Regions from separate parts of the Shewanella sp. P1-14-1 genome, predicted to be linked through region 4. Evidence: predicted binding sites of a transcription regulator. Region 4 holds the regulator's gene; each other region holds the start of a gene.
The links. The regulator LexA, encoded in region 4, represses DNA repair genes until DNA is damaged. The targets are predictions, from matches to a motif close to TACTGTATNNNNATACAGTA.
Positions count from the first base shown of each region.

Region 1: a site for LexA is predicted at 3,555-3,574, ahead of AN944_RS18365 (DNA topoisomerase III). Genes of this name have one in related genera too.
Region 2: a site for LexA is predicted at 4,894-4,913, ahead of AN944_RS10410 (LexA family transcriptional regulator). Genes of this name have one in related genera too.
Region 3: a site for LexA is predicted at 5,748-5,767, ahead of AN944_RS09980 (YebG family protein). Genes of this name have one in related genera too.

Region 1 is NZ_LKTL01000030.1:11,662-19,640, forward strand. Features, by position in the region: gene AN944_RS18355 (hypothetical protein) at 1-192, opposite strand, end outside; gene AN944_RS18360 (prohibitin family protein) at 394-1,272, opposite strand; gene AN944_RS18365 (DNA topoisomerase III) at 1,478-3,493, opposite strand; gene AN944_RS18370 (hypothetical protein) at 3,925-4,107, shown strand; gene AN944_RS18375 (hypothetical protein) at 4,303-4,629, opposite strand; gene AN944_RS18380 (VOC family protein) at 4,745-5,149, opposite strand; gene lepB (signal peptidase I) at 5,367-6,041, opposite strand; gene AN944_RS18390 (dienelactone hydrolase family protein) at 6,398-7,288, opposite strand; gene AN944_RS18395 (DUF2164 domain-containing protein) at 7,406-7,651, opposite strand; gene AN944_RS18400 (DUF4382 domain-containing protein) at 7,844-7,979, opposite strand, start outside.
Region 2 is NZ_LKTL01000012.1:62,547-70,525, forward strand. Features, by position in the region: gene AN944_RS10385 (LysR family transcriptional regulator) at 1-89, opposite strand, end outside; gene AN944_RS10390 (enoyl-CoA hydratase/isomerase family protein) at 357-1,205, shown strand; gene AN944_RS10395 (TonB-dependent copper receptor) at 1,289-3,283, opposite strand; gene AN944_RS10400 (glutaredoxin family protein) at 3,636-3,956, shown strand; gene AN944_RS10405 (hypothetical protein) at 4,083-4,502, opposite strand; gene AN944_RS10410 (LexA family transcriptional regulator) at 4,933-5,340, shown strand; gene AN944_RS10415 (Y-family DNA polymerase) at 5,344-6,600, shown strand; gene AN944_RS10420 (YgjV family protein) at 6,885-7,466, shown strand; gene AN944_RS10425 (HlyD family secretion protein) at 7,591-7,979, opposite strand, start outside.
Region 3 is NZ_LKTL01000011.1:107,436-115,414, forward strand. Features, by position in the region: gene rsmF (16S rRNA (cytosine(1407)-C(5))-methyltransferase RsmF) at 1-152, opposite strand, end outside; gene AN944_RS09960 (nucleoside recognition domain-containing protein) at 251-1,477, shown strand; gene AN944_RS09965 (MlaD family protein) at 1,669-4,308, opposite strand; gene AN944_RS09970 (paraquat-inducible protein A) at 4,295-4,945, opposite strand; gene AN944_RS09975 (paraquat-inducible protein A) at 4,935-5,564, opposite strand; gene AN944_RS09980 (YebG family protein) at 5,779-6,072, shown strand; gene AN944_RS09985 (GAF domain-containing protein) at 6,091-6,549, shown strand; gene proQ (RNA chaperone ProQ) at 6,818-7,453, shown strand; gene prc (carboxy terminal-processing peptidase) at 7,476-7,979, shown strand, end outside.
Region 4 is NZ_LKTL01000019.1:98,724-106,702, reverse strand. Features, by position in the region: gene AN944_RS14750 (cytochrome c oxidase subunit 3) at 1-277, opposite strand, end outside; gene AN944_RS14745 (cytochrome c oxidase assembly protein) at 274-837, opposite strand; gene ctaD (cytochrome c oxidase subunit I) at 839-2,455, opposite strand; gene coxB (cytochrome c oxidase subunit II) at 2,465-4,024, opposite strand; gene AN944_RS14730 (cell division inhibitor SulA) at 4,465-4,971, opposite strand; gene lexA (transcriptional repressor LexA) at 4,968-5,585, opposite strand; gene plsB (glycerol-3-phosphate 1-O-acyltransferase PlsB) at 5,995-7,979, shown strand, end outside.

The DNA.
Region 1 (7,979 bases), on a different contig from region 4:
AAGTGCCGATGTTGTTGTCCAGTAATCAGCTGGAATATCTTGATGATGGACAGTAAAGCCACTGGCCAAAAATACCGAACCAAGAGCCACTGTGATTAATGCCAATAAGATAAAAAACTTAGCTTTATGACGAGCAAAAAAGCCGTTAGCTGACTGAGTGTTAGGATGCGTTGTAGTAACTGTATCTGTCATAACCTGCCTTAACGTAATGTGAATGAATCATCGGGTATGGCAGAAATTATAGGGAGTGCTCGCGCGCTAAACTTACCATTATACGCCACGGTTTTTTACTTGATAAAATCGGTCGCAATACATTGGAGCAAAAAAAAGCGCAATAGTAAGACTATTGCGCTTATCGATTGTAGCTATTGGCTATTCAGGACTGAGCTGGATTTAATTACTTTTAGTCTCACGAATATCCATAATAGGCATGACCCCCTCACCCATCATGGTGCTAGGCAACTTACCATCCCATGCTTGGGCTTCTGTTAACTTCACAATTAGTGGATTGTTTTTAAGAGCTTTCGCCTTTGCTTCAATGGCTTGTGCTTCTGCTTTACCTCTTAACAGAATTGATTGCGCCTCAGCTTCGGCTATTTTTAAAATACCTTTTGCTTTAGCATCTGCGGTATTCACCGCACGTAATGCTTCTAGACGCTGTCTTTCAAGCTTATGCTCTTCAGCTGCAGCTAAGTTCTTCTCAGTTTGTTTAATCTCAATCGAGTTAATGTATTTTTGCGGAAGAATAATATTCTCGATTTGAATGTTATCTACAACCACTGGGAAGTTTGCCATTTCTTCTGATAAACGACGCTCAATCCCTTGTATTGCACTGGCCCTATCTTGAATTAACTGCTCAGCTTCAAACTGTGGGATCGTATCTTTGGTCGCAGAACGAAAACGAGGATCTAAAATACGCTGTTCAAATTGACTTAAGCCGCCATAACTTTTAAACAAATCTAAAGCGGCTTCTTTATTGACAGTCCAGTTAACCGATACTTCGATGGTTACAGGCATTTGCTCTTTAGTGCTTGAAGCCATTTTTTCTGCATTTTTACGGGTTCTAACTTCAATGACTTCGACAGTTTCAATAAATGGGATTTTAAAATGTAATCCAGGGTTTTGTTGATCCATTGCTTCGCCAAAGCGTTTAACAACCCCTACATGCCCCTCGATAACGATGTAGTAAGAGTTAAAAACTGCAATGATTAATAATAATAAAGGCAAGGCTTTAAATAACGAACCTGTGCTAAAAACATCCTTGATATTCATAAACTTCCTTTTGATTTAATGATGTAGTTAAATTAAAGGCGCTAGATTACCTAAAACAAACAAAATCGCAACATCAAATCAAAAAGAACCTTGTAAAGCTTCTTGTTCACACGCACGTTACTCAGTGACAGTAACGCTATTCGATCAATACTAAGCTAATCACTAGCCATAGCTTTATATTGCTTGGCTTACTCTATAAAACCAATTAACTCGTCGCCTTCTTTGGTGGCCTTTTCTTAGAGGCCGATTTTACACCCGTTGTGGACTTGCGTTTATAACCCGCTTTTGCGCCGCTTCGGCGTTTTTTGTAACCAGGACCTGTCACACCCGCTAAGGCATTAGGTAACTGATTAGCAGCTTGAGTAACCAACTCATTGAGCTGGGTAATTAAAGGAGACATAAATGCATCGTAACGTAATTGCTTTTGGCTAATGGCATCTAAACTACTTTCCCATAATGCGGTCATATCAGGTGTGGTCGCACTTTCTGGTAGTGAATGAACGAGTCCGACTCCGACTTGGGTTGCCACAATTGACTTCCCTTGACGCTGCAAATAACCTCGTTTAAATAATAATTCAATAATGCCTGCACGAGTCGCTTCAGTGCCGAGTCCATCGGTATCTTTAAGGATTTTTTTTACTTCGCTATTGCTCACAAAACGATTAATCCCTGTCATGGCGCCAAGTAATGTCGCATCAGTAAAATGCTTCGGTGGTTGGGTGGTTTTCTCAAGCAGTTCACCACGAGCGCAATGTAATTGCTGACCATTTACGAGCGGAGGTAAGGTGTTGAGTTCCTCTTCATCTTTATGCCCACTTGGGCCATTTATATAACTCATGCTTGTTTTACTCGATTGGCTTGAAGCAAATAGTTGTTTCCACCCCATTGCAGTTTCTTGTTTCGCTTTAGTGGTAAAGAGTCCTCCAGCGATGGTCACTTCCACTTGGGTTTCATCATAAAGATAAGCTGGATAAAACTGGGCTAAATATTGCCTCGCAATGTGCGAGTACAATTTCGCTTCTTTGCTCGATAAAGAGGTTAAATTAGCCATTTTTTCAGTGGGAATGATGGCATGGTGAGCGTCGACTTTTTTATCATCCCAAGCTTTAGATTTAAGCTTAGCATTTGGCGAATCAATTTTTGCAGTTAACGTCGCGTCATTACTGACAATTGCTTTTATCACCTGCGGTGCAAGGCCATGTTGTTCAGCAGGTAAATAACGACTATCTGAGCGCGGATAAGTAATCAGTTTATGGCGCTCGTATAAGCTTTGACAAGTATCTAAGACGTCTTTTGCGCTCATACCGAAACGTTTAGCAGCATCAATTTGCAGTGACGATAAGCTATAGGGCAAAGGTGGATTTTGGCGTTTACTTTTTGCTTCAAGCTTAGTTACTTGTGCAGGCTGATCAGTAATTCGACCAACAACATTTTCAGCTAAGCCCTTTGCTAACACGCGACCTTCTTCATCCATATATGGCTGGCACGCTTCACTTGGCTTCCATTTAGCGGAGAATGATTCATTTTTGTCAGTTAATAAATGCGCAAGTACTTCATAAAAAGGTTTAGGGACAAAATTGGCTATTTCCTCATCACGCCTCACAACTAAACCTAAAACCGGTGTTTGTACTCGGCCAACCGACAATACTCCTTGATAACCCACTTTTTTGCCTTGAATGGTATAGGCTCGGGTCATATTCATGCCGTAAAGCCAATCAGCACGGCTGCGAGCTAATGCTGATGTTGAAAGCGGAACGAACTCTTTATTGCTGCGCATTTGTCCTAGTGCTCTTTTGACAGCACTAGGGTTCAAGTCGCTAATCAGCAAACGTTGGGTTTGGGCAAGTTTGTCGGCTTTTACACCCGCATGTGCTATCACTTCATCAACCAGCAATTGTCCTTCTCTATCTGGATCGCCCGCATTAACAAGACTTGAGGCTTGTTTTATCAATTTTTTAAGGGTGGACAACTGCGAACGCGTTTTAGATTTAGGCTTAAGCTTCCAACTGTCAGGCACAATTGGTAAATGTGCCAATTGCCAGGACTTGTAGGCTGGATCGTAAGCGTCTGGCTCAGCTTGCTCCAGCAAGTGCCCGACACACCAAGAAACATAGTTGCCATTAGCATCCATGATATAACCGTCGCCTTTTTTATGGGGCTTTGGCAATACATCGGCAATAGCGCGACCTAAGCTGGGTTTCTCGGCAATATACAGGATCATTCAATTCAAACCGTTTAAATCAGTTAAGCCTTTTAATGCAGGCTTTTTAATATCATGCTGATACTGTATATAATTACAGTGGGCAATTACAGTAATTATTTAAAGTTTTTTTACTTTATCCATAAAAAATTTAGTTTGGTAATCGTTGGCAATAAATGACGCCTGCACGACAAAATATTACCTTCAAGCATGTTAACGAACTAGAATTGGCGAGTTTTACTGCTTTTTTTGTAGTTTATTTTCATAACCGAAAAATAAAGAATATAAAATCGCCCCAACTGCCATATAATTGACTTTTTATACCACCAAAAACAAACGTTTCATCTAAATTAAGATGATTAAAGCTGAAATAAAGTTGATCTGGATCATCATTGTTAATGAATTCTTGGGATAGGTTTAGTTATCGCAAATTTTGAGCTCAGGAGCCCGTTATGGAATTGAAACAATGTGAGAAGTGTTACACAGACGTCTGCGTTAACGGGAAATGGTTTCATCATGATCATTTGACCACAAGTGCTTACATGTTAAATGGTGGCTCACCAGAAATGGTTGAACTTGCTAAAATGCCAACCACTGAAACTGAGTTAATCGATATGCTAACCAGTACTTTCTGAGTAAAGTTTGCTGATTTTATTCAGCTAAAAGTGGCAACAACGCCCTTTGAATTTTGATAAAAGAGCAGTGCTAACACTGCTTTTTTTATGGCTGCTATTTAAGCCTATAACCAGAGTGTATTTTGGCTTTAGTGCTATTTTAAATGATAAATTAAGTGCTATGTTGTAAAGAACGATGTGCAGCCTATTTATCACCTAATCTGCATTGTCTGCTAGTTGCTTCGCTTTCATAATACGTAGCACTAAAATAACGATAGCAGTAACTGCTGGACTCAATATTGTCAGTGCAGTTTTGGTTGACCATACCGTTATCAGAGCATCGAGATCGTTATGGGATGTGTAATAATCAACAGGGAAATAGAAAATCAACAACCACAATGGTATTGAGCTTAAGACAATATGAAGCATGTACTTGCTGTTAACTTCTCGTTGCTTAGCTTTTTTATTGCACAGATGAATAACACCAACAGTGATAACAGAGAAAACCACTGCCACACCCCATAAAAGAAAAGCAATCACCATTCCCATTCATTACCTCAACAAACGATTAATTAAACTTCACTACTGCATTAAATACAGCTTTTATAACTACTGTTATGACTTCATTAAACTGGCTTATTCGACTTGCTTATTTTGTTTACTTACTCAACTCAAGTAAGTCCCATTTATTGCCGTATAAATCCTGAAACACCACAACAGTGCCATATTCTTCTACCCTAGGTTCCTCATTGAATACCACTTCATTGGCCTGCATTGACTTATAGTCACGCCAAAAGTCGTTAGTTTGAAGAAACAAAAATACCCGACCTCCAGTTTGATTACCCACCGACTGCTTTTGAGTTTCATTGCTGGCTTGGGCTAATAACAAATTGGTGCCATTGCCATTTGGCGGTGACACTAACACCCAACGTTTTCCGCCGCCCAAATCGGTATCTTCGACCAAGGTAAACTGTAGTTTTTGAGTGTAAAAGGCAATAGCGTCATCATAATCGTCAACGACTAATGCAATCATTCCGATTTGCTGCTGAGTAACAGTCGACATGCAATAACCTTTTAATTGAATACGAAATTAGCACTAAGATTGTAAGGGTTTAATTAGAAAAAATCTGATTTATTTTATTGATATAAAACAAGTTAAATTTTTAAAGGTAGGATTAAATTCAGCGAGAAGTAAAAATAAGCCACTCATTAAGGTGTGGCTTATTTCGAATTCATTGGTCAGCAAATAGTAAAGTGCTTTAGTGACAATTTAGCCTCTTTTAGCCACTGACAAGGGAATGGAAAAATCTATCATGCCTAGGTAAATAATAATTATCATAATTAAAAGACATCACAACACGCTTTGTGCGTCCGATGATTTCATTGCGAGGCACAAACCCAATCACACGTGAATCAGCACTGTTATCCCGATTATCACCCAATACAAGATAATACCCGGTTGGCACAGTAACCTCGTTAAACTTTGAGCGTATTGAGCCCATTTTATTCACTCTTATTGAATGTGCCACGCCGAGTAAATCTTCAATCTTATCCTGCCTATCATCTTGATAACGATTACTCTTATAACTAAGATCATGATAATTAATGTTTTGATGGTTAATCACCAATTGATTATTGTTTAACGCTACGGTGTCGCCAGGTACGCCAACGACACGCTTTACCAGTCTATTTCCAGCAGCTTCGGAGTCAAAAATAATGATATCTCCGCGAGCTGGATCGCCTGTTTTATATAAAGAAACATGAGTAAAAGGAATGCGAACATCGTACGCCATTTTGTTTGCAAGAATTCTGTCACCAATTAATATGCTTGGCTTCATTGAGCTTGTAGGCACGGTATACCAATCAGCGACTGCACTTCTAAATACACTCATTAACGCAATAAAAATGAGCAGTGATTTATACTCTTTTAGCAACTTTGCGAATTTGTTTATCATCATAATCCCTTATGTTTAGTGATGAACCTAGTGCTAACGCTAAGCTTGCGGCTTTACGCTTACCGTTTAATGTAATGCACTTTTTGTAATGAACTTTCTGTAATGAACTTTACGTAATAATTTGAGCACTTGGTTAAAGCAATTATAAGGCCACTATTATTTAAGAATAAAATCAGTAATTTAATATTTTTAGGGTTAACTGAAATGAGTAATATCACCACCTTTTAGTCTTTTAACCTAAACAAGTGATACGTCGTAATATGAAAATGAGTTAAACAAACCACTCGTTCAAAATTTTCGCATTAAAAAAGGAAGCCGAAGCTTCCTGTTATTGTGGCACCATCAATAACGAGTCGTTAACTTAATTTCTCTGTAAAAAAGCTAATGGTACGATCCCATGCCAGTTTAGCGTTGGCTTCATCATAGCGACCTGTCGAATCGTTATGAAAACCATGCTTGGCGCCTTTATACATATGCATTTGATAAGGCACTTTATAACGCTTTAAATCAGCTTCGTAATCAGGCCATGATTTATTAACCCGTTCATCTTCTTCACCAAGTTGTACCATTAATGACGCTTTAATATTTTCTCGAAGCTCTTTCTTAGCGGGTGTCCCGTAAAAAGGCACCCCTGCGGTAAGCAAGTCAGATTCGACTGCTGCAAGATAATTGACGATATAGCCGCCGAAACAAAAACCTACCGCGCCTAGTTTTCCATTACTGTTTTCATGAGATTTTAAAAATTTAGCCGCAGCGACAAAATCTTGCTGAATTTTATCTCTGTCCATCGAACGCTGCATTGCGCGGCCTTCGTCATCATTACCAGGATAGCCACCTAATGGATATAAAGCATCTGGCGCAAATGCAATGAAACCTACCTTAGCAAGACGGCGAGCGACATCTTTAACATAAGGATTTAAGCCGCGATTTTCGTGAATCACTAATACAACAGGTAATGGACCCGTTTTATTCGCAGGTACCACAAAATAACCTTGACCTTTACCGTGCCCCTGTGGCGAGTCAAATGTCTCATAAGTCGCTTTAATATCTGCATCATTAAATGATACTTGCTCAGCAAGAGCATAATTAGGTAAAAGCGCAGATGTCAGAACACTCATGGAGTATCCCACAGCGACTAAAGTACCCAGCTTCTTTATGAAGGTTCGACGGTCCATACCACCGTGGGCATATTCATCATACCAATCAAACGCTTCTTGCGGGATATCATTTCTTTGTGGCTGAGACATTGCTTTTCTCCATTTTGGATCTTTTAAGATTGAGTTCCTTTGACTAACCTATGAGAGGAAAAGCACAATGTAAATAGTTTGTCGTACAAATAGTAAATGGCTGATTTATTTGAATAGCTATTTAATATCTTTCTCAATACCGTATATATCTTCATCAATGGTTTCGATACGAGCTTCGAATATTGCCCGGGCATCATGTAAGCCACGATTGTAAAAATGCGCACCAATATTCTTGCCTAAAAAGTCCAATAAAAACTCTGCATCAAACTGTCCTAAATCTTGATCTAGCTCTTCTTCAAAATAGCGTTGAAGCTTGTTAACCATCATTTCACGTTGTTCTGCGGTAAATTCGATTTTGGACATTAAATAGCCTCCATTTAGTGTTAACCGTTAAACCATATATAACGGTTGATACTGTTTTAAAAAGTAATTAATTAAAATTCAGCTAAGTATGACTAATTCCCCTTTAATAGAACAAACTAATTTTCGATTTTCATGACATAAAAAAGAGAAGCTAGGCTTCTCTTTCAAAAGTAATAAGTCATTCATCTGCGACTAAAGCGCCATTGGGAAATCTCTTACAGTTGTTTCATTTTCAACTACCACAACACTCTGTTCATCTGCACTTAAAAAGAACGGCAAAGAACCATCGTCAGGCTCAGCAATGTTGGTATCTTCTGGATCATCGTTT
Region 2 (7,979 bases), on a different contig from region 4:
GCTGGGGATATTCCTAAGGTTCTGCCAGCGGCACTAATACTTAATGATTCTGCAACCTTAACAAATAGACGTAAGCTCTCTGTGTCCATATTTATTTGTTCCTATTTAACCTTCTTCTACAACTCGCCATGTGACAGCTGCTCATCCCAAACTTTTATTCTTAAATGACCGATTAAGCAAATACAACACCAGATAGCCCTAATTTAGTTAATAGAAATACTAAATTCTCTTTATCAATAATTCGGATTCACTTAGCAGAGTCAATCGCCTACTTTTATGAATGTGAACCAGATGATAACCAAGTGTTATTCAGCCACATAATTCATTCATGCTAGGACATTACAAGGACATCAACAATGGAATATAAGAACTTTGCAACTTTTAATGTGGAAAAAGACAATGGAATTGCATGGGTTACTATCGATTTTCCCCCTGTGAATGTTCAAGGGCAAGAGATGCTAGCAGATTTAAACAGTTTAGCGTTGCGTCTTGAACGTGATAGAGAAATAAAAGTCGTGGTGTTTCAATCTGCTCATCCTGAAATTTGGGTATGTCATTACGATACCAACTTACTTAGAGACATGTCTAAGGATGTTGTATCGCGTGACGAAGCGAAATTACTCGACCTACAATCTGTATTAGAGCGTATCAGTCGTTTACCACAAGCAACCATCGCGAAATTAGAAGGTTTTGCTCGTGGTGGTGGTCATGAGTTTGCATTAGCTTGTGATATGCGTTTTGCTGCCCGCGGCAAATACAAGTTTATGCAAATGGAAGTTGGCATGGGTATTTTGCCTTGTGGTGGTGGCGCTTCTCGAATGGCAAGACAAGCAGGACTTGGCAGAGCCCTTGAAATCATTCTTAGCGCACGTGATTTTACTGCAGATGAAGCAGAAGCATACGGCACTATCAATAAAGCGCTTGAGCCAGATGAGATAGGTGAATACGTAGAAAATCTTGCAAGACGTATTGCACAGTTTCCTGCAGAGTCTATCAATGCATGTAAGCAAACTGTGTATGAGTCTATTGATAAACCGATTGAAGACGCACTCAAGGCCGAAGCTTATTGGTTATATCAAGCAACCAGTAAAACTTCTGCAATTACTCGATTTACTTGGGCTGACGAACAAGGCGCACAGTTTGACATTGATAACCAACGTAACTGGGAGCAACTTGTTATCAATGTCCAAGAAGTGAATGACTAAACAATGACTCAATAATAGATGTAGTAACAAAAAGGTTCAGCTTATGCTGAACCTTTTTTATCTTTGGTTAACGCGACTTTCGTTTAAAAAGTGTAATCCACTTTAACCCAAGCTGTCCGACCTGGTTCATTAACTTGAAACAATGGTTCACTGCCGGGAATATCATTGCCTGCACCTGAGCGACTAATATGTTCTGCGTAGGTTAGATCAAACAGGTTCTCAACACCAAAGCTGACTAATAGGTCATCATGCTTCCACGTTCCATTTACCGACAAGGTGCCAAAGCCACTACTTTCCCCCAAATCTTGGCCCGATATATTGCCTTGTCCTACTGCAACTCTATCTTGCGCTGCAACAAGACGCCAAAATAGTCCAGCAGTCCAATTATTAGATTCATAGTTAACTGATATACGCCCTTCTAATGGCGAGATTTGTCCAAGAGGTGTATCGGCGGTGTCATTGTCGCCATGGCTGTAGCTAACCGTCGTTTGTGCAGACCATTGTTCATTAAAGGGGTACATTACACCAAGTTCACCACCCCAAATGGTCGCATCAACATTGTAGGCAGATGTTTTAGCCCCATTTGAATCAATTAAAATATAATCGTCGACCTTGCCATAATAAAATGCCGTCGAGATTTCATAATCATTTTGATATATCCAACCGACATCAAGCTGGGTTGTTTTTTCAGGTTCTAAATCAAATGCCTTAATGGCCATATTGCTATCATCAGCTTTCATAAACTCCCAGTAATCAGGAATGCGCTCAGCACGACCAACACCTGCATAGTACTGACTGTGACCAGACATGTACTCGTAACGAATAAAACCACTGACAAGATCATCCTCTCGCTGACCTTTTTGTCCCACGTGTAACTCGGTATCCCATTGATCCAATCTTAACCCTGTTAAAATTTTCCCTTGGCTTGTCGCATAACTGATATGGTAATTGGCTTCAACAAACACGCCGATATTCTCATAGCTCATGTTTTTGTTAAAAGGCTTAGCCAATAGATCATCAAGGCCGTTATCTAACTCCTTGTCTATGCTTCTGCCTTCATGCGCACTGTCCATATAATCGATACCGATTAGGGTTTCCCACTTATCACTCAACGCTATATCCAACCAAAGATGCCCTCCTGTGGTCTCACGGCGCACATTGGTACCAGCATTTACTCCTTGATCAAATTGATCCATGATGTGATCGTTTTCATTGGAATAAAATTGAAATTCGACGTTGTTTAACCATGATGAGTTAACGTCTCGTTTCGCCAAAAGTGTTAGGTTTTCATTGTCAATTTGGCGTGCTTTATTTGCTCTGTCTGCATATTCAGCTTCACCACTTGAACTGCCATAGGCCAATTCAACAACGGTATCTTCATCTGGTGTCCATCCAAGCGCCACATTGACATTACTGCGATCATAACTTGATTGTATTGTGTTTCCATCGCCATCTTCATAGTGATCGCTTTTGGATTTATTCATATCAAAGTCAATATAATGCGTCTCAGTACCAGCTTTCATTTCAACCAAATAGTCTTCTCGGCCAAAGCTGCCGCCTGTCATACTCAATCGGCCTTCCATGTCTTTTTCTACAAAGCTATGGCGCTCTTTTTCAAATAAAACGGTTCCGGCTGAGCCCACTGGACCATATTTAACCGTTTGCGGTCCTTTAATGACAGTAATGGCGTCATAGGCTTCAGGATAAATATATGCGGTTGGAGGATCCATACGGCCACCGCAGGTACCATAAACATGTTGGCCATCATCAACAATACTGACCCGTGAACCACCCATTCCTCGCAAAGAAGGGTCGCCACCAGCGCCGCCCTTACGACTAATGCTAAAGCCTGGTATCGTTTTCAAGAAACCTGCGCCATCGTATGCTGGTAAAGGTAAGCGAGGTTTTTTGGGATCGGTAGTAACCTTAGATGGCTCTTTCATTAATTCACCCGTGACAACGATATAATCATCGCATTGCTCACCATCACAGGTCTTTGTAGTATGATCTGCTATTGCCAAGTTTGGCGTTAAAGATGCCGCAATCAGCGCAGCTAAAATTGAAGTATTAAATTTCATTACAACGTCCATTTATTATTTATCTATGAACGTTTTCGCAGATTAATTCGCTTTGCTCAATCAGAAGCGTAGACAGTGCGACAATCTGTCACAGGCTAATTTGATGCGAATCACACTACTGATTTTAAAGTGCTTTTATTTGATATCGTTGCCGCAAAAAATATCCTTAAAAGAGATATGAATCTGGCATGATTTAATTGCTTACATTCACTAGTTAAATACTGTCTTATCCCCACTTTATTTATTCGTAATCGCTTATTTAGTCATGTTGAAATAGCGGTTTAATTTTCATCCCGATATTTATATAATTACGATTATTTTTTAAGCCCATTGAGCCCATGGAAGGTATTCATTGAAAAAGCTATTTGTGTTGTTGGTCCTTTACGCCGCTTACCAACACTGGAATCAATCACCGGTCGAGCCTATCCGTGCCACCTATGCCGCCAGTAATGAAGTTATTATGTATGCAACAGCTTGGTGCAAGTACTGCCAAAAGGCACGTATCTTTTTTGACGATAATGGCATTGCTTATCAAGAGTTTGATATTGAGAAATCTTTCGCTGCTAATGAACGTTATCAAGCATTAAACGGCCAAGGGATCCCTTTATTGCAAGTTAATGGCACGCTTATCAGGGGCTTTAATCAGGATAAAATAGTCTCTTCACTGCATTAACGATTTACTTAGCACCCTGTTAAATATGGGCACTGCTAAATAAATATACCTGGTCATCAATTGTGGTGACCGGGTATATTTTTATTCGTATGGTTATTACTACCGATATTGATAATAAACCGTTAACTAGTTATTACTAGCATAGTGAACACACTGGTTTTGCACTGCTGTGGTTTTTAATAACTGAGTGAATTGCGCCTTGTTGCCATCGGCTTTTTGCTCTTTTATTAAGGTTTCCATATGCGTAGCTTGGCTCACTACCTTTTCCATCGCAATTTGCCTTGCTTGTTGTTCTGTCTGACCTGTTAATACTAATTGCTCAACTAGGTTAGAATAGTTCTCGTAAACCATGCCTTTATAAAAATCTGCTTCTGACGCTAACGGCGTATGCGAGTAAATTATTGAGCAGCTTACAGCGCTATCGATGTTGGCAATAGATTGGTCTATTTGAATGACCACAGATTGCTGAGTTGAAAAACTGGCATTAGCAGCCACTGAAAATAAACTGAATGCAATAAATGCAGTAATCGTTTTTAACTTTTTCATACTCACTCCGATTTAATCAATTATGTGCCCGGTTAATTGACACTATCTTATCCATCTCACTGACGCATTAGTTACCATTTCGCGCCTCATTGAGACAAAGAACAACTAGAAGGCACATATTTCATATTATTAAGCGACAGTAAATAATCATTATCTGACTGTTATAGTAATGAATTTTGCTAAACCTAAGCTGAACAGAAAGTTAACTTCTCAAGCTGGCAGTATTTTCTACAACTTGACCTGTTTATTTATCAAGTAGCTATACCTATTAGTCACTTATCAATATGACCTCTGTCGCTCCTAGCTAAAATCCGTTCGCAAAACGCACACTTCGTTCAAAAAGCCGCCAAAACCAGATAAATTATTGCCAATTTTACGGGGAGCACTATAATACTGTATAAATATACAGTAATTTTGTGATGTGAGATTTATGAATGTGATCCCTATTTTTGCCAGTGCTGGCATTACAGGTTTTGAGTCCCCTGCTGCTGAATATCGACAGCTACCACTCAGTTTAGATGAGCTACTGATTGAACACCCAAGCGCAACATTTATCGGTCAAGCCAGCGGCGACTCAATGGAAAAGATAGGGATTTTTGATAAAGACATTTTGATAGTCGATCGCCATGTTAATGTGGAAAATCACGATGTTATTGTGGCGAATTATAATGGTTGCTTCGTCTGCAAATTAATTGATACTCAGCGGCGATTATTATTATCAGCGAATGACAATCACCATAGTGTACTGATTCAAGAACATGACAGCTTTACTGTTGAAGGTGTGGTGATCCGTTCAATACGTTGTCACCGTCAAAGCCCAATATTGTCGGGTCGTTAACCCATGTATGCCTTAGTCGATGCCAACTCTTTTTATTGCAGCGCAGAGCAAGTGTTTAGGCCTGAATGGCGTGGACGCCCTATTGTTGTCCTATCCAATAATGACGGCTGTATTGTCGCGGCCAACCGTCAAGCTAAAGCATTAGGCATTGGTAAATTTGGCCCTTACTTTGAAGTTAAACATCAATGTGAAAAACTAGGGGTTATTGCACTTTCTTCTAATTATGAGCTTTATGCCTCTTTGTCTCATAACATGATGGATGTCATTGGTCGCTTCGCCCCCGAACAGCACATATACAGTATTGATGAATCTTTTCTCTCTTTTAAGCGTAGTTACCCAGCAATTCCATGTTTAAGCCATCACGCCTCTCTTATTCGCAGAGCAGTATGGAAAGAAACGCGTTTAGCGGTTTGTGTTGGCATTGGCGAAACCTTAACACTCGCTAAAGTGGCCAACCACGCAGCCAAAAAGCTTGCTGGGTATGACGGTGTTTGCTGCATCGAGTCCGATGAAGAGCGCCGCGCTATTCTAGCAAACATGAAAGCCACCGATGTCTGGGGGATCGGCTCAAGAATAGGTAAAAAACTCCAGGCAATGGGGGTTCATACTGCTTTAGCATTAGCGAACTTACAGCCTGGAATCGCCCGTAAAAATTTTAGTATTGAAATAGAGCGTACGGTGCGAGAGCTCAATGGCGAGCAATGTAAAGGATGGGATAGCGCAAGAGCTGATAAGCAGCAAATTTTTTCCACCCGCAGTGTTGGCCAGCGGATCACTGATAGAGAATCTTTGCTGCAAGCCCTGAGTAAACATGCAGCCATCGCTGCCGCTAAAGCGAGACAACAGGATTCAGCAGCCAGTAGTCTACTTATTTTTGCCAAAAACTCTCCATACGATGAGCAACCTTCCGGTTTTAAATACCATTATCGTTGTGCATTTCCGACCAATGACACATGCGAACTCATTAGTTATGCAACAGCCATAGGGAGTCAGTTATTTAATCCAAATACACGGTATTATAAAATTGGCATTGGTCTTATTGACCTTTCTCCGGTACAGCATTTACAGGGAGACTTATTTACTCCGGCCAAAGATCCGACACTCATGCAGGTTTGCGATAAGCTTAACCAGCGCTATGGCACTGACTCAATATTTGTTGCCGCCCAAGGAATTACTGGAAAGTGGCATATGCGCAGAGAGCTACTGACCCCACAATACACAACCTGTTGGCAAGATATCCCAAAGGTCAGTTGTCGTTAAGTGAGTGTTTGAATGAAATGTTGAAAAACGATTAAGAAGTGACGTGAGTAGTTATTAAAACGGGATAGTATACAGCGACCACAAACTTGACAAGTGCAACAAATAACAAACAAAGCCATTACCCATCAAGAACAAACCTTACACCTTTGAAGCACACTAAATCAGAAAATAACTATTTTTAGGCTGAATATTAAGGCTAAAGCTGAAAACCTCGTTCAGATCAAATTAATGCTGCTGAAAATATAGACAATACGCCCTTCGATTTTTTAGTGAGTATCATCTGCGTGTCTGAGTTTGCGTTTAATCAACTGTTCTTTGTGCAATTACTAGGCTTCATTTCAATGGCTATCGGCTGGTGGGCAAATAGCCAAAAACAAGATTGCAAATTTATTCATGGCAATATGCTTGCATCCATTCTTACAGCCATTCACTTAGGCTTACTAGGCAGCTTTCTTGGGATGGCGAATCAACTTGTAAATGTGGTTCGATTCCGTTGTTGCCAGCAACTCGGCCATACAACGAAATCGGAATTCGTGCCATTAATGATGAGTGTTACCTTCTCTACTGTAGCAATTTTACAGGGAGTAATGTGGGCAGAACATTGGAGTGAATGGTGCGCAGTTTTTGCAGCAGTGGTAATGAGTATAAGTCTATTTTATTGTAAAGGAATGGCACTTCGCGCCGCTATGCTAGTGAGTAATGCATTGAACTTAATGCTTTCAATATATTTGATGTCATGGTCTGGAATTTTATATCAAGTGATGACAATAACGATTCTAGCTCAAGGTGTATTTCAGCAATACAAGCAAATTAAATTGGCGACTAATAATGACACCATTTCCTCAAATCAAGCGTTAAGTCAATAAGGAGTTATTTGTTTTAACGCTCTAGGGAATCTTATTGTAAGCACGCTAAGTGATACACATAAAACACATAAAAAAGGGAGCCAAAGCTCCCTTTTATATTTCCGCAACTATCTATTACTTCTTATTACAAAGCGCTTAGGTAAGCTTTAAGGGCTTTAAGTCTGACTGTTGCAGCGCCAATAATATCCATGAAGCCTAAGAAACTCGCTGGCTTTTCAGCCGATATCCAGCCTGAACCTGTCGCGCCAATCGGGATTGAATAGCCTTCTGGCTCTTCAAATTCAATAACCACTGTACGCCCATGACTTCCAGCGTTATTACCAACATGTTGCCTAACTTGCTGAGTTCCTGCTAATGGGCTGATCATCGATTCACCTGTACCTGAAGTCACACTGTGCACTCGACCTCGAAATATCTCACCAGGAAAAGCATCAACGTAAAACTCGGCAAATTGGCCAGGCTTAATATAACGATACGATTGATCTGCAATTCGCATTTCTAAAAACTTCTTAG
Region 3 (7,979 bases), on a different contig from region 4:
TCGATAAAAGCAGCCACAGAAATTTTGAGAGTGTTGACTCTAATGGACTTTCTAAGTGGGCGCTGACACGCTGCAATAAACTCATCTAGATCAAGATGTTCAGGTAGTTCTGAAGAAATGTGAGTGAGGTAATTTGGGTTAATTTGCGCCATAGTAAAAAAATTCGATAAAACAACTGTGTAATTATGGATTAGATTATATCATGCATTTATCACCGTGAGTTCCTCGGGCAATAATGATGGAGTATTAAGTGCTGAATCGAGTTTGGTTGTTCTTTTTTGTAACGGCTGCTATTGCGATTGTTATTCAACTATTCAATGGTCATGTCGGAGTATTGAGTGATGCTGTAAATGGCATATTTAGTAGTGCGAAACTCGCCGCTGAGATATCAATTGGCTTAATCGGTGTGCTTGCTCTGTGGATGGGGCTAATGCAAGTAGGAGAGAAAGCTGGTGTAGTTGGTGTTTTCGCCAAATTATTTGAACCGTTATTATCTAAATTAATGCCAGAGGTACCTCGAGGTCATCCCGCTTATGGCAGTATGACGATGAACCTGACAGCTAATATGCTTGGTCTAGATAACGCAGCAACTCCACTTGGCTTAAAAGCCATGCACGACTTACAAAGCTTGAACCCGGATAAAGCTGTCGCGACCAATGCACAAATTCTTTTCTTGGTATTAAATACTTCATCTGTGACTTTAGTACCTGTAACCGTTTTTCTATATCGAGCGCAGCAGGGCGCGGCAGCGCCGGCTGACGTTTTCTTACCGATATTATTAGCAACGGTTGCATCAACCGTTGTCGGCCTGACTGTGGTGGCGATAGTACAGCGTTTATCATTGCTAAATACCGTGGTGCTGGGGTATGGCGCAGTTCTATTTAGTGGATTAACCGCAAGTGTATTCTATCTGCTAACCTTATCAGCATCAGCCATTGGCACCATTTCTACAGCACTCGGTAACGGGATTTTATTATTATTAATTTTGAGTTTTATCTTAATTGCAGGCTACCGGAAAGTCGCAATATACGATGAGTTTGTAGAAGGTGCCAAAGGAGGTTTTTCTCAAGCTATAACCTTAATCCCTTATTTGTTAGCGATGCTGTTAGCGATTGGAATGTTAAGGGCATCCGGTGCGCTAGATTATGCATTACAGGGGCTTGCAGGTCTTGTGTCCATGATGGGGTTTGATAATCGTTTTGTTGATGCCATGCCTACTGCGTTAATGAAGCCTTTTAGTGGTTCCGGCGCACGGGCCATGATGTTAGAAACGATGGAGCATCATGGTGTTGACTCTTTTGCTGGCCGATTATCAGCAATTTTCCAAGGTAGCACAGAAACCACTTTTTATGTGTTAGCTGTTTACTTTGGTTCTGTAGGGATCCGAAATAGCCGCCATGCACTGGGCTGTGGTTTGGCTGCCGATGTCGGCGGAATAATTGCTGCTATTGCAGTGTGCTATTGGTTCTATGGTTAAGTGAACGTCAGACATTTACCAATTTATTTAAGCGTTTACTGTGAATTCAGGTTTTAATGAGCTTATTGATGTTTGATTAGAAAAAAGTCGGCAAATGCCGACTTTTTAAATGTTCCTTGAAGCTAACGTCACTTAATCTAATGTAACTAGAAAACTGACCCAGTTCAGTTTACATAGTGTCATTTTAATGATTACGGCTTCACTTGTTCTGGCTGCCATCTACGCCATTCTTCTTTCATCTTGTTGTAAAGGTTAAATCTCGCACCTGAAGCGATTTGATTTGCTGGGGTAGTGATGTCTTCGGTAACAACAGAAATCCCGCCTGACAGCAGTGTTTCTAGTGAACCGGTTTCGATTTGTGCACCAGAGAAAATCCCAACCTCAAGTTTGATACCGGATGCGTCCCAGAAGCGGCTGCTTTGATTAACTAAGTGCGTGTATTGCTTTTCGATATGGGAGTACATCAATACCTTGTTGCCGTTTTCTGATAATGAATAACCATCAACTTGGCCAATAGAAATACCTCTGAAGAAAATAGGGGTACCCACTTTGATAGAACCCAGTTGACTATCTTCAAGGACTAACGTGACTGCATCAGCATCGATATTTGCATCATATCGGGCTGACAAATGTGCGGTAAAGTTATCGCTAATATCAGTTTGATTACCCGGTAAAACACCGATGTAAGGGCCGGTGATTAGGGTTTCTGGGGCTGTTATACCCGTTAAAGATATTTGCGCATCAACCACAAAATATTCACTGTCCGCTTTAGTAAAGTGATCAGCATATTCACCGTATAAATAGGCACTTGCTGTTAACGTATCGAGGTTTTGATTTAACTTCACCTGCTGCACTATACCAATTTGATGGCCTTGATAGCGAATCGCTGCTTTTTCAGAAACTTTTGCTTCAGCAGGCAAGATTAAGGTAATGGCTTTAGCCTGTTTAAGCGCTAAGGCTTTAGAGTCATACAAGCGAGATACATTGCCTGGTTGGTCATTATCAAGTAAACCCAGGCTAATACTGCCTTTGAGTGCACCTTCTAAAGGTGCCACATCGACTTCGATACCAGACAAGCTTGCATTGATATTTGCTGCATCGTTACGCCAAAATACACTTGAGTCTTTAATCAACTGTTTAAACTTATTTTGTATTGCGATACGAATCGAGAATTGGTCTGTATTGCTGTTCCAATAAACTTCTTTAACGCTACCGATTTGCATTTTTTTGTAATAAATAGGAGAACCTGTAGATAACCCCGCGCCATCGATACTGTCGAGTGTTAATGTGGTGATGTTATTTTTATTAAGGGCGATAAGTGCGTCATCATTAGAACGATACAAGGCAAATTTTGCCTGCGGGGTAACTAATGCTTTATTTTTTCCTTTAACCAAGGAAACCGCACCTTCAATAACAGTGTTTAAATCTCTTGTTGTTACAGATACGCCGTCTAAAGAGGCGTCAATACTTAACGCTGACTCTGTGACGAAATAACTATCAGTTGTTAATAGTGAGGCGAACTCAGGTAAAATTTCGACTTGGTACAGAACACCGGTAAAGTCTTCGGTTAATGTCACTTCAGTGATAGTACCAATAGGCATCTGTTTAAATCTAACTTCTGCGCCTGCGGTTAAGCCACTGTGTTCATCAGAAGTAAGTTGTATTGTGAGCTTTTGCGCTTGAAGTAAATCTGGCGCTTCAGGTTGTAAAGTAAATAGCTCTGGTAACGCTTGGTCACTGGTGCCTGGGAGCACATTGACGACACTCCCAGTTAATAAACGTGCTGCATGTTTCACACCTTCAAGCGAAATGTCGGCACCAGCAATCCAGAATTGGCTATCGGCATTTAATAAGTGCTGATATTGCACATCAAACTTGGCTAAAAATTTAACGCCGGATTCAGTCAATTGAGTTTGATGAACTTTACCCACCTCAACGCCACGATAAACCAGCGCTGAACCTTGGTTTATCTCATCTGCATTTTCGGCGGTAAGTACAAATTCAATCCCTTTAACTGCACTTTCTTCATCAGGGTAAAGTACGTAGGTATCGCCACTAACTGCTTTGTCCGCTTTTGTATCTGAGTTGAAACTGATCCCGCCAGCAAGTAATGATGCCAAACTTTCGGTATTCACCTTAATCCCTGACATAGAGGCATCGATTTTGAGCCCAGAGACATTCCAAAATTGTGACTCTTGATTGACTAAGTGTGCGTATTGCTGCTCGATAAAGGTACTGATAGTAATGGTATCACTATCGATTAACCGGTAGTTAACCACCTTGCCGACTGGCACTTGGCGGTAAAATACCATTGAGCCGACATCAAGGGAGCCTAGTGTTGAAGTGGTAAGGTTTACAACAATGCCTTCTTCATCATTGGGGATCATCGTAGGGGCTTCTGTTAAAGCAACAAACTCTGATGCCGAACTACCATCTCCTGGCTGAATAGCAATATAGTTACCTGAAAATAAGGTATCTAATCCTTCTATCCCTGTGATACTTGCTTTTGGAGTCACAAGCCAAAACTGGGTATTTTTGTTTAAAAATGGATCAGAGCGATAATCCATAATGATTTTAACATTGACGCCAGAAAGGTCTTTATCAATGCTGATATCGGTGACTTTACCGACCGTTAATCCCTGATATTTAACTAGGGTTTTACCGATATCGATACCGATAGCACTAGGGAAGTGCACTTGAACTTCAATTCCCGACTCTTTGATACTTTTAACACCTAGCCAAGCCCCTAATACCAGGGCAACAATAGGAAGTAACCAAATCGGAGAGAAAAGTTTCTTTTTAACGACTTTTGGTGATTCAATTCGTGTCATTTTTTTTGTCCAAGCGATCCCAAAGTAAACGTGTATCAAGCACCTTAGCTGCCAATTGAGTCAGTAAGATAACGAGTGCAAATGCGGTTGCTGCCGGAGCGGGTTTAGCATCTAAAAGTTGACCCATATTGACTACCGCAACTGTCAGTGCAATAACGAATAAATCCAACATAGACCAACGGCCAATCCATTCAATAATATGAAACCCCACCATGAGCTTCTTTTTTGAAACTGGTAAGTTAAAACTAATCGCAGTTAAATATATCGCTAGTCCAGCAATTTTTAGCCATGGTACTAAAATACTGGCGGTGAATACGATAATGGCAATAGGGATCATATCCGAATGCACTAAATGTACTATCCCAGTAAAAATAGTATCGTAAGTCACTTTGCCTTGGTTTGTGAGCATAGTGATCGGATAAATATTGGCTGGTATTAATAAAATCGCTGCAGTAATTAATAACGCCCAGCTTTGTTGCAAGCTCTGTTCATTACGAGGTTGTATTTTTGATTCGCAGCGGCTGCAATACCCTTGCTCAATAGGGTTAATGTTGCGACATACCCCACACAAGGTCATTCCGATATCTTTACCTTGCTGGTAATCATTGCTTTTAGCTTGTTCTATTTTATTCGTCATGAGTCAGCTTCCACATATGTTCCAGATTATACTCACGTTGCAAAAACAAAATAACCAAAAATAACATTCCGAAACAAAAAGTTCCCATGCCTAAATAGATATCCGCAAAGTCAGATAAATTGAATGCGGCCACCAAGAAAGAAATGACATAAATTTCTAACATTGATAATTGGGTGAGTAAGGCTTGGTTTTTCAGCAAACGCCGATAGGTTCGTTGCCAAAAATAGCTGTGTAAGTTGCTTTTTACGATAATGATTTGTAGCAATATCGACAGTATTAATAAGCCAGGGGCAATCACTGCTGAGGCAATAACAGCAACAGCGACAATCCAATAACCTTGTGCCCAAACTGCGATGGCTGTCTCGTAGACAGTCGTTGCACGGATGCTACCCAAAAAATGGATTTCTAAAACGGGTAAAAAATTAGCTGGGATAAAAAAAAGTAGCGCGGTAATACACAAAGCTAGCATGCCGTTAATAGAGCAATATGGCACATCATAGAGTGCCGTATGGCAGCGAGGACATAGGGCTCTGACATTCGAAGGTAGCGCACGGCGCTGAACTGCTAAGTCACAAGAGCGACATAAAACGATGCTCTCTTGATCTACATTTTTTGGCATATAAAGCGCAAACCATCCATCTATATAATTAAGAGCTGTAAATTACTGAACAATATCTGACTAAAGTGCACAAAATATGGCTTTAAATAGTCAAAACGTCAATTATTCAAGATACAATAAAACCAGATAATACCAGAATAATCAGAATACTTGCATCAGAAGTTAGTTCTATGACACTCTATGCACTGTATATAAAAACAGTAAGAGGTTAATCATGGCGGTAATTACAAAGTTTGTCGTGGTAAGAGAAGGGGTGGAAAAGATGACATTTACATCTAAAAAGGAAGCCGATGCCTATGACAAAATGCTCGACATTGCTGATAACTTAGTTCCTTTTATTACTAGCGCTGAACTCGAAATTGACGAGAATAGTGTAGAGAAGCTTGCTTTTTACTTAGCTTCTAATAAAGATGAGCTAGCTAATTTATTAAAAGGCGTAGTAAAACCTAAGCCAGTTGCCAATAAAGCAGCCACGAAAAAAACTAATAAAAAAGCGCCAACAGAATAAAATATTTTAGGAAGTAGAATGAAAGCTGAGTTTTATGACACATTGAACCGTCAAGTATTAGCATTAATGGAAGGCGAAGATGATCTGATTGCTGGCATGGCAAACTTTTCGGCGTTGTTAAATGATAATTTAGACAATATAAATTGGGTTGGCTTTTACATTAAAAAAGCAGACCAATTAGTCTTAGGCCCGTTTCAAGGTAAAGTTGCCTGTACTCGTATTGTGATAGGCAAAGGAGTTTGTGGGACAGCTGCGGCACTAGATCAGACTCAACTTGTTGAAGATGTACACCAATTTGAAGGGCATATTGCTTGTGATGCAGCCAGTAATTCAGAAATCGTTGTGCCGGTTCGTAACGGAAATGATGTGGTTGCCGTGCTCGATATTGACAGTCCATTGTTGAATCGTTTTGATACAGACGATCAAAAAGGTCTCGAAATCTTAGTAAAAAGCTTCGAATCTTGCTTATTTGCTTAATTTGCGAACAAATAATCTAAATTGCAGGTCGCAATCGCTGTGATGCGCTTTATAATACTGAGCTGCACGCATTAACTACTGAAAAATTTATTTACTGTAAAATTGCAGCTAACTAAGTTAATTTGTTAAGGCATGTTTCAATTGCTTTAGCAATCATGTAGGAAGTGCTAATTTGAACGTTAAGCAAGACTCTGTTTAACGAAAGACAAACGACTGTACTAGCCAAGAAAGCTATTAACCAGTCCCCTTATATAACGTGGAAGTAAAAATGGAATCAACAGACAAGTTGACCGACACCAACGCAGTTTTAGCGTATTTATATGAAACTTTTCCTTTATGCTTTATTGCAGAAGGTGAAACTAAGCCATTAAAAATTGGTTTGTTTCAAGATTTAGCTGAAAGGTTGGCTGATGATTCTAAAGTAAGTAAGACACAATTACGTGTTGCACTTAGACGTTATACAAGTAGCTGGCGCTACCTTAAAGGCGTTAAAGCTGGCGTACAGCGTATCGACTTAGATGGCCAAGATTGTGGTGAGCTTGAGCAAGAGCATATTGATCACGCTCAGCAAACCCTAAAAGAAGGCCAAGAGAAAGCAAAAGCGAAACGCCAAGCACAAGCTGCAAAAGCAAATCCAAAGAAGCCTGCTAGAAAAGCACCTTCAGCAAAAACTGCTCCAGTTAAGAAAGACCGTCCAGCAAAAGCGAAAAAGCCTGCTGAACCAAAAGTTAATTATGTGCCAGCAAAATTTGACGAGCTTAAACAAAAACAACGTGTTAGTGTGAAGTTAGGGCAAAATCCAGTTGCCGGCGTTATCACTGATATCAAGAAAGAAGATGTCCATGTACAACTTGATTCTGGTTTAGTCGTTAAAGTACGTGCCGAGCATATTTTATTATCGTGATCATTTAAGGAGTAACTTGTTGATGCGAAAACTCACTTTGGCTGCGTCGATTGCCACTTTATTTGTCGGTTTTTCGGCTTGGGCAATTTCACCCACTATTCAAATCAACGAGTTACCCAAACTTGAGCAAGAGCCTCAACATAAGGTTGCGAGTAAAAGAGTAACGAATTTATTTACCCGTTCTCATTACCATCGCTTTGAACTTGATGATGCTTTTTCTAAGCTCATTTATGACCGTTATCTGCAACAGTTAGATTTCAGACGTAATGTGCTTACCCAAGCTGATGTTGATAGCTTCAAGCAGTATCAAACTCAGTTTGACGATATGGTCAAAACGGGCAATATCGCTCCTGCCTTTGATATGTTCTCTTTATTGCAAAAACGTCGCTATGAACGTTTTGCCTATGCGTTAACTTTACTTGATAAAGAATTCGATTTTACCGAAGCTGGTGATGCTTATGAGTTCGATCGTGAAGAAGCTGCTTGGCCAAAAGATGAAGCTGAACTTAATGAGCTTTGGCGTCAG
Region 4 (7,979 bases):
AAATAAACCAGCTCATTCCTTGTCTAAAAGAACGATCCATTTGCGCTGAATATAAGCCAGACATTGATTCATCAATGACGTTTTTAAACCAACCAAACAGCATAAAAATGATGACTGCGATACCAGCCACGAGGATATAGCCGCCCGATGTTTCTTCGGTGGCGAGTTGTTGTACGTACGAACCTGCGCCAAAAGCAATTAGGAATAACCCAATAGCGCCAATGATGGGCCAGGCACTTTGCGCTGGCACGTAATAAGTTTCATGTTTTGTTGTCATCTTGCTGCTCCTTGCTCTATGGCCGCAGTTTGTTTGTCTGTGATGTCATAGAGGGTATAAGAGAGAGTCAAAGTTTTAATGGAATCGGGTAAGTCAGGATCCACATAAAAGATTAATGGCAGTTCAGCATTAGCCTTTGCAGCTAGGGGCTGTTGATTAAAACAGAAGCATTCCGTTTTATTGAAATATGCAGCGCCTTGGCCAGGCGATACCGAGGGTATCGCTTGGCCTACAAGAGGTTTAGCAGAAAGGTTTTTTGCTAAAAATGCAGTGCGAGTTAGCTCTCCTGGATGAACCTGTATTCGGTTCACTTTGGGGCCAAACTCCCATGGCATACTGCCTTGCACTTGGGCGATAAATTCAATAGTAATGGTGCGTTCTTTATCAACGACCACCGCTTCATAACGACTTGCTGTACCTTGAGGCTTTCCGTTAATGCCTAAGGTCTCGCAAAGCACGTCATAAAGCGGTACCAGCGCAAAACCAAAGCCGAACATACCTATTGATCCTAATACCAGACCTATAAGTAAGTTACGGTTTGATTTTGTTGGCTGGCTCATATCACTTCACCTCTGGTGGTGTGGTGAATGAGTGGTAAGGTGCTGGACTGGCAATGGTCCACTCCAGTCCTTCAGCGCCTTCCCAAGGTTTATCAGCCGCTTTCTCGCCACCTTTGACACATTTAATCACTACGGCTAAGAAAATTAGCTGTGATAAGCCAAATGCGAACCCGCCGATTGAGACAATTTGATTAATATCAGCAAATTGAATGGCGTAATCTGGAATTCGGCGAGGCATGCCTGCTAATCCTAAAAAGTGCATCGGGAAAAACAGCACATTGACTGAAATCACGCTACACCAAAAATGCCAGCGCCCTAGGGTTTCGCTATACATATGGCCAGTCCATTTTGGTAACCAATAATAGGCAGCAGCCATAATAGAGAACACCGCTCCAGTCACCAGTACATAGTGGAAATGCGCCACCACGAAATAAGTATCATGGTATTGGAAATCAGCAGGTGTTATCGCCAGCATCAATCCTGAAAAACCACCAATGGTAAAGAGAATAATAAAGGCAATCGCAAATAACATAGGGGTTTCGAACGTGATTGAACCACGCCACATCGTTGCTACCCAGTTAAATACTTTTACCCCTGTCGGCACCGCAATTAACATGGTGCAGTACATGAAAAACAGTTCAGCAAATACTGGCATCCCTGTGGTAAACATGTGATGCGCCCAAACCAAGAAGGATAAAATCGCAATACTGGACGTGGCGTAAACCATCGAAGCGTAACCAAACAACTTTTTACGACTAAAGGTGGGAATAATGGCCGAGATAATCCCGAACGATGGCAAAATCATGATGTAGACTTCAGGGTGACCGAAGAACCAGAAAATATGCTGGAACATGACGGGATCACCGCCACCTGCGGCATCAAAGAAACTGGTACCAAAGTATTTATCGGTTAATACCATGGTAACCGCACCTGCAAGTACGGGCATCACTGCAATCAGCAAGAATGCAGTAATTAGCCATGTCCATACAAATAATGGCAACTTCATCCAAGTCATGCCTGGTGCACGCATATTAACAATGGTCACGACCACGTTAATTGCGCCCATAATCGAACTGATCCCCATGATATGCACCGAGAAAACAAATAGTGCAGTGCTATCAGGGCTATAGGTAGTTGATAGCGGTGCATAGAAAGTCCAGCCAAAGTTAGGGCCGCCGCCTTCCATAAACAGCGAACTCAACAGAATCGCGAAGGCAAATGGTAAGATCCAAAAGCTCCAGTTATTCATTCGAGGCAGTGCCATATCAGGTGCACCAATCATCATTGGGATCAGCCAGTTGGCTAACCCTGTGAAGGCGGGCATGACGGCACCAAATACCATAATAAGACCATGTACTGTGGTCATTTGGTTAAAGAAGTTAGGGTCAACTAACTGTAAGCCTGGCTGAAATAGCTCTGCGCGAATGACCATTGCCATCGCACCACCAGTGAGGAACATAATAAAACTGAACCATAAATACATAGAACCAATGTCTTTATGGTTAGTGGTTAATATCCAGCGCATGATGCCTTTTGGCGCGCCATGATGGTGATCATCATGGCCGTCATGAGAATGTTCATCATGAGCTGGGGTAGTATCTTGTGTAATTGTGCTCATCTGTATCCCTTACTTTCCATGACCAACAACATCGGTGGCTTGAACAGCATCACCAGTATTATTTCCCCAAGCATTTCGCTCATACGTCACAACAGCTGCGAGTTGCTGAGGTGAGAGTATGGAGCTAAATCCTTGCATTGCTGTACCAGGTTGGCCATTGATAACCACTTCAAGGTGTCCTTCAACAGGGCCCATGACTAACGGACTGCCCACTAACGCAGGGAATGCGCCAGGTAAACCTGTACCAGCGGCTTGGTGACATGCAGCACAGCTGCTGAGGTAAACTTGCTCACCCATTGCCATCAGCTCATCCATAGATAAGTCATCCATAACAACGTCAGGCGTTGCTTCTTCAACGACGTCAGCAACCACTTGTTCTACCTCAGGTTGTGTCGCTGGTAACTCAGCAGGCAAAGTAACAGGCGTTGGCTTATCACTTGCATCGCTAGGTGCCCCACCAGAGTTCACATCTGCAGCTTGAACCACATCACCAGAATCATTACCCCAAGCGTTTCGCTCGTAGGTCACAACAGCTGCAATTTCTGTTGCAGTAAGCTGTTTCGCGAAGGCTTGCATGGCAGTACCAGGCTGGCCGTTGACGACAATATCAATGTGGCCAGCAACTGACCCTTTAATGATTGGGCTGCCGATAAGAGACGGGAATACACCAGGTAGTCCTGCACCATTTGGTTGGTGACAAGCGGCGCATCGGCCCATGTAAACTTGTTCACCTTGAGCCATCAACTCATCAAAGGTCAGGGTTTGCGACAGTGACGCTTCGGCCGCGGCTTTTGCATCAGCAGTTAGTTGTTTTTGATCTTTTAGCCATTGCTCAAAGTCTGCTTCAGAAACGGCTTCAACTACCACCGGCATGAATCCGTGGTCTTTACCACACAACTCAGCACATTGACCTCGGTAGGTACCAACCTTATCAATCTTGGTCCAAGCTTCATTAATAAAACCTGGGTTAGCATCTTTTTTCACCGCAAATGCAGGAACCCACCAAGAGTGAATCACATCATCTGAAGTCATTAAAAAGCGTACTTTACGATTGATTGGCAGAACGAGGGGCTTATCGACTTCAAGTAGGTAAGTTTCAGTTTTCGTTTCTGTCCCAGTAATTTGATCGGCAGGGGTGGAAAGTAAACTGTAAAACTCGACGTCTTCATTAAAATAGCTGTAATGCCATTTCCATTGAGAGCCGGTTACTTTAATAGTTAACTCCGCATCACTTGGGTCTTCCATAGCAATGAGGGTTTTTGTGGCAGGAATTGCCATACCAATGAGGATAAGAAACGGCACGACAGTCCATGCTATTTCCACTTTGGTACTATCATGGAAATCAGCAGGTACTGCACCCTTTGATTTTCTATGATAAATCATGGAGTAAATCATGATTCCAAATACCACAACACCAATAGCACAACAGATATAAAGAATGATCATATGGAGGTCGTAAACCTTACCACTGATCTCTGTTACCCCTTGGGTCATGTTAAGCGGCATATCAGCCGCTGCAAGTGGCACTGCAAAAAACAGCACCATTAATCCATACAACAATCGCTTCACAAGACTACTCCTCTGCCAATTGCGATTTGCAATAACAACAAGGAAAAGTCACACAGTAATACTCTGCTCTATGCAAACTTTTCTATTCCCGAAAAAGTTTGATCACTTCAAAGTACACGGTGGCAGTGAGTATTAATACTCGATTATTCTATTGGGTTTTGGTGGCCACACTTGTACCTAATACTGAACTTTTCAATTCTTAAATTGACGCTTTTTATTCAAGGCTTTCTATACCGCATGGTACCAGCACAATCTTTACAGCGTTTTATCACTTATGTTCATTTTTACCACTAAGAGAGGTCAATAAATGTTACTCCCTTGTTAACTACATTACTTGGAGATTAAATATTGATCAAGATCACTTTATCATCTAATTTGCTGAAAAAAGGCGCAAAAAAAAGCCCGTCACCGAAATGAAGGGCTTTTTTAGCAAATAGACTTTAGTGAAATGCAGATAAATTCAATTGAGTTGCAGTCACAGGATTACTGGCGTTTAATTGGTCATCACGTAAGTGAGTATTTACATCTTCAATAATGACACCTTGCGCTAAGGCGCTTTTAGCGACTAATTGAATGCGACGATTATCACGAGCATCTAATGGGGTTGTCCATGTAATCACTGCGCTGGATGTACCACTTGTGAGTGCTTTTTCCATTGCCCACAGTGTTTCGACTTCATCTTTAGTGTGAACCAGTAATACACGGTCCATTCTGACATTGGCGTTCGCTAGAATTTGTTTGTAACCAATGTGAGGTGGATTAATCAGTACAATCCATCGCCCTTGTTGACTTAATACGGCTAACTGGCCGCATAGCTGAGTTAATTCAGTTAACCCTTGGTTAGCTGTTTGTTTGGTTTCGATACCTTGCTTTACTGGCGCAGCTGCTGATGCCATGTCCATCCATAAACCTGGGTGACGTGGTGCATTACCTATTAATGTGTTCATAACCAACCTCCATTACGGATAACGCCAACAGCGAGCCCTTCAATCGTAAGGCTTTGGCATGTTAAATCGACTTTTATCGGCGAGTACTGCTCGTTTTCTGCATGCAGATAAACAACGTTGCCTTTCTTTTCAAAACGCTTCACGGTGACATCATCATCAACACGGGCAACAACGACTTGACCATTTTTAGCTTGCTGCATTTTGTGAACCGCTAATAAGTCACCTTCAATAATGCCAATATCCTTCATACTGTCGCCACGAACACGTAGTAAGAAATTAGCATTGGGTTTAAACATTTCAGGATCAACTTGAAAGTATTGTTCAACATGTTCTAACGCCAAAATTGGTTCACCAGCCGCAACCTGACCAATCAGTGGTAAGCCTTCTTCGACTTCCTCTTCTTCTTGGACCATACGAATACCGCGAGAGGTACCTGGAATAATTTCAATGCAACCTTTTTTAGCGAGTGCTTTTAAATGTTCTTCTGCAGCATTAGCACTTTTAAAGCCTAATCTAGTGGCAATTTCTGCACGAGTTGGTGGCATACCTGTCTCGGCAATATTGCATTTAATTAATTCTAGAATTTCAGCTTGTCGTGGCGTTAAAGGTCTCATGTTGATTCCTGTTTTTTTATACAGTGACTGTCATTATATACAGTATCTTTGGTCGCGCAAGTATTAACCAACATTTTTTGCTGATAAAGCAATAGATATGAATTTTTATCGAAGTTTTTAGTTATTTAAAGATAATAAAATCAGTGGTTTATTGTTTTTGTGGGTCGTCGGTAAATTAGTGTGTTTTATTATTGATGACTCAAGTGAATAAGCCAAAAAGTACTGGATACCGTCTATTTATACAGTACTGTACCTAAATGTTTTGCTACTTACTAAGTGATTGATACTTGATGTTAGAACCAACAAAACTTGCTACTTAAATGTTAACTAGATTTACCGAGGTTAGTGTAACTGAATGATATTCTGGTATCCTATGCGCAATAAATCGTTGTTGATAATGCGAAGACCCATGCTAAAACCAGATTCTATCATTGCTAAATCATTACGTTGGATTCAGAAATTAATGGTACACAGTGTTGTTGTGCCTGAGGATCCGTTCGCTGACCTTAACTTAGATCCTGACAAACCAGTGGTCTATGTGATGAAAACGGAGTCGCTGAGTGATATTGCTGCCTTACATGAAATGACAGCTAAATATAACTTGCCAAGTCCGTATGAACGGTTAGATGTTGATGGTTTCAATACCCCTAGAATTGTGTGTGTGGAAGGGCGTAAACCCTTGTTTGGTAAGCGCCATAGTAGCGATAAATTTGTAGCAAACTTTACTAAGTTGCTCGAATTACACCAAAAGAACAAAGAACTCGACATCCAGCTTGTGCCTGTAAGCCTATATTGGGGTCGTATCCCAGGTAAAGAAGATGACACCATGACCGCTGCTGTTTTTGAGCGTGAAAACCCAACATGGTTACGTAAATGGTTAATGATTCTATTTTTAGGTCGCCATAATTTCATTCAATTTTCTAATGCCATGTCGCTGCGTTATATGGCTGATGAACACGGTACAGATGTCAGTATTGCGCATAAGCTTATCCGTGTGGCTCGTGTGCATTTTCGCCGTCAACGTAAAGTGATGACGGGGCCTCAGCTTCCTAATCGTCAAGCGATGTTCAATTCGCTGTTAAAGTCAGAATCCATCAAGCGTGCCATTCAAGAAGAAGCCGTTAACAAAAAAATTCCCGAAGAAAAGGCACGTGAAAAAGCCATTGAGTACCTTGATGAAATCGCAGCAGACTATTCGGATAACTTGATTCGTATTGCTGAGCGTTTCTTAACTTGGCTTTGGAACAAGTTATACAGTGGTATTAGCATCAAGAGTGCGGAGCAAGTTCGTAAACTGCATCATGATGGTCATGAAATCGTTTATGTGCCGTGTCATCGAAGCCATATGGATTACTTATTACTGTCATATATTCTTTATTATCAAGGCATGGTTCCACCGCATATTGCGGCAGGGATTAATCTTAACTTTTGGCCGGCAGGTCCAATGTTCCGCCGTGGTGGTGCCTTCTTTATCCGTCGTAGTTTTAACGGTAATAAGCTTTATACCGCAGTATTCAGAGAGTATTTAGATCAACTATTTGCTAAAGGCTATTCAGTTGAGTATTTCACTGAGGGTGGTCGTTCACGTACTGGTCGTCTACTTGCTCCTAAAACGGGCATGCTAGCCATGACGGTAAACAGCGTATTGCGGGGTATCGAGCGTCCTGTGACCTTAGTGCCAGTGTATCTTGGCTACGATCATGTCATGGAAGTGTCGACTTATCATAAAGAATTAAGCGGTAAGAAAAAGCAAAAAGAATCTGTATGGCAAGTATTTGGTGCATTGCGTAAGTTGGGTAACTTTGGACAAGGTTACGTTAACTTTGGTGAGCCAATTAACGTACAGCAGTTCTTAAATCAGCAGTCGCCAGATTGGCGTGAAGAAGTGGCTAAAGATCCTGAGCAAAAACCAACGTGGTTAACGCCTGCGGTTAATCAATTAGCCAATAAAGTGATGACCAACATTAACAGTGCAGCAGCTGCGAGCTCTGTTACGTTAACCAGTATGGTGTTATTAGCCGCTGAACAAAATGCATTAGAGCGCACAGAGCTGGAACGTCAGCTAGATTTATATCTTAAATTGATGAAAGAAGTACCTTACACTGATTACACCTCAGTAGCTCAAGGCAGTGCTAGTGAATTAGTTGATCAATGTCTATCACTGAAAAAGTTTACTTCGCACACTGATCAAATTGGTGAAATTATTGCGATTGAAGAGTCTTCAGCAATTGCGATGAGCTACTACCGAAATAACATCATCCATTTAATGGCAGTTCCTTCGTTAATTGCGAGTTGCTTGGTGCAATACGAAGAGTTTAATCGTCAAAAAATTCATGAAATCGTTAATGACTTCTACCCGCTACTCAAAGCTGAGTTGTTTATGGGGATTGAAGA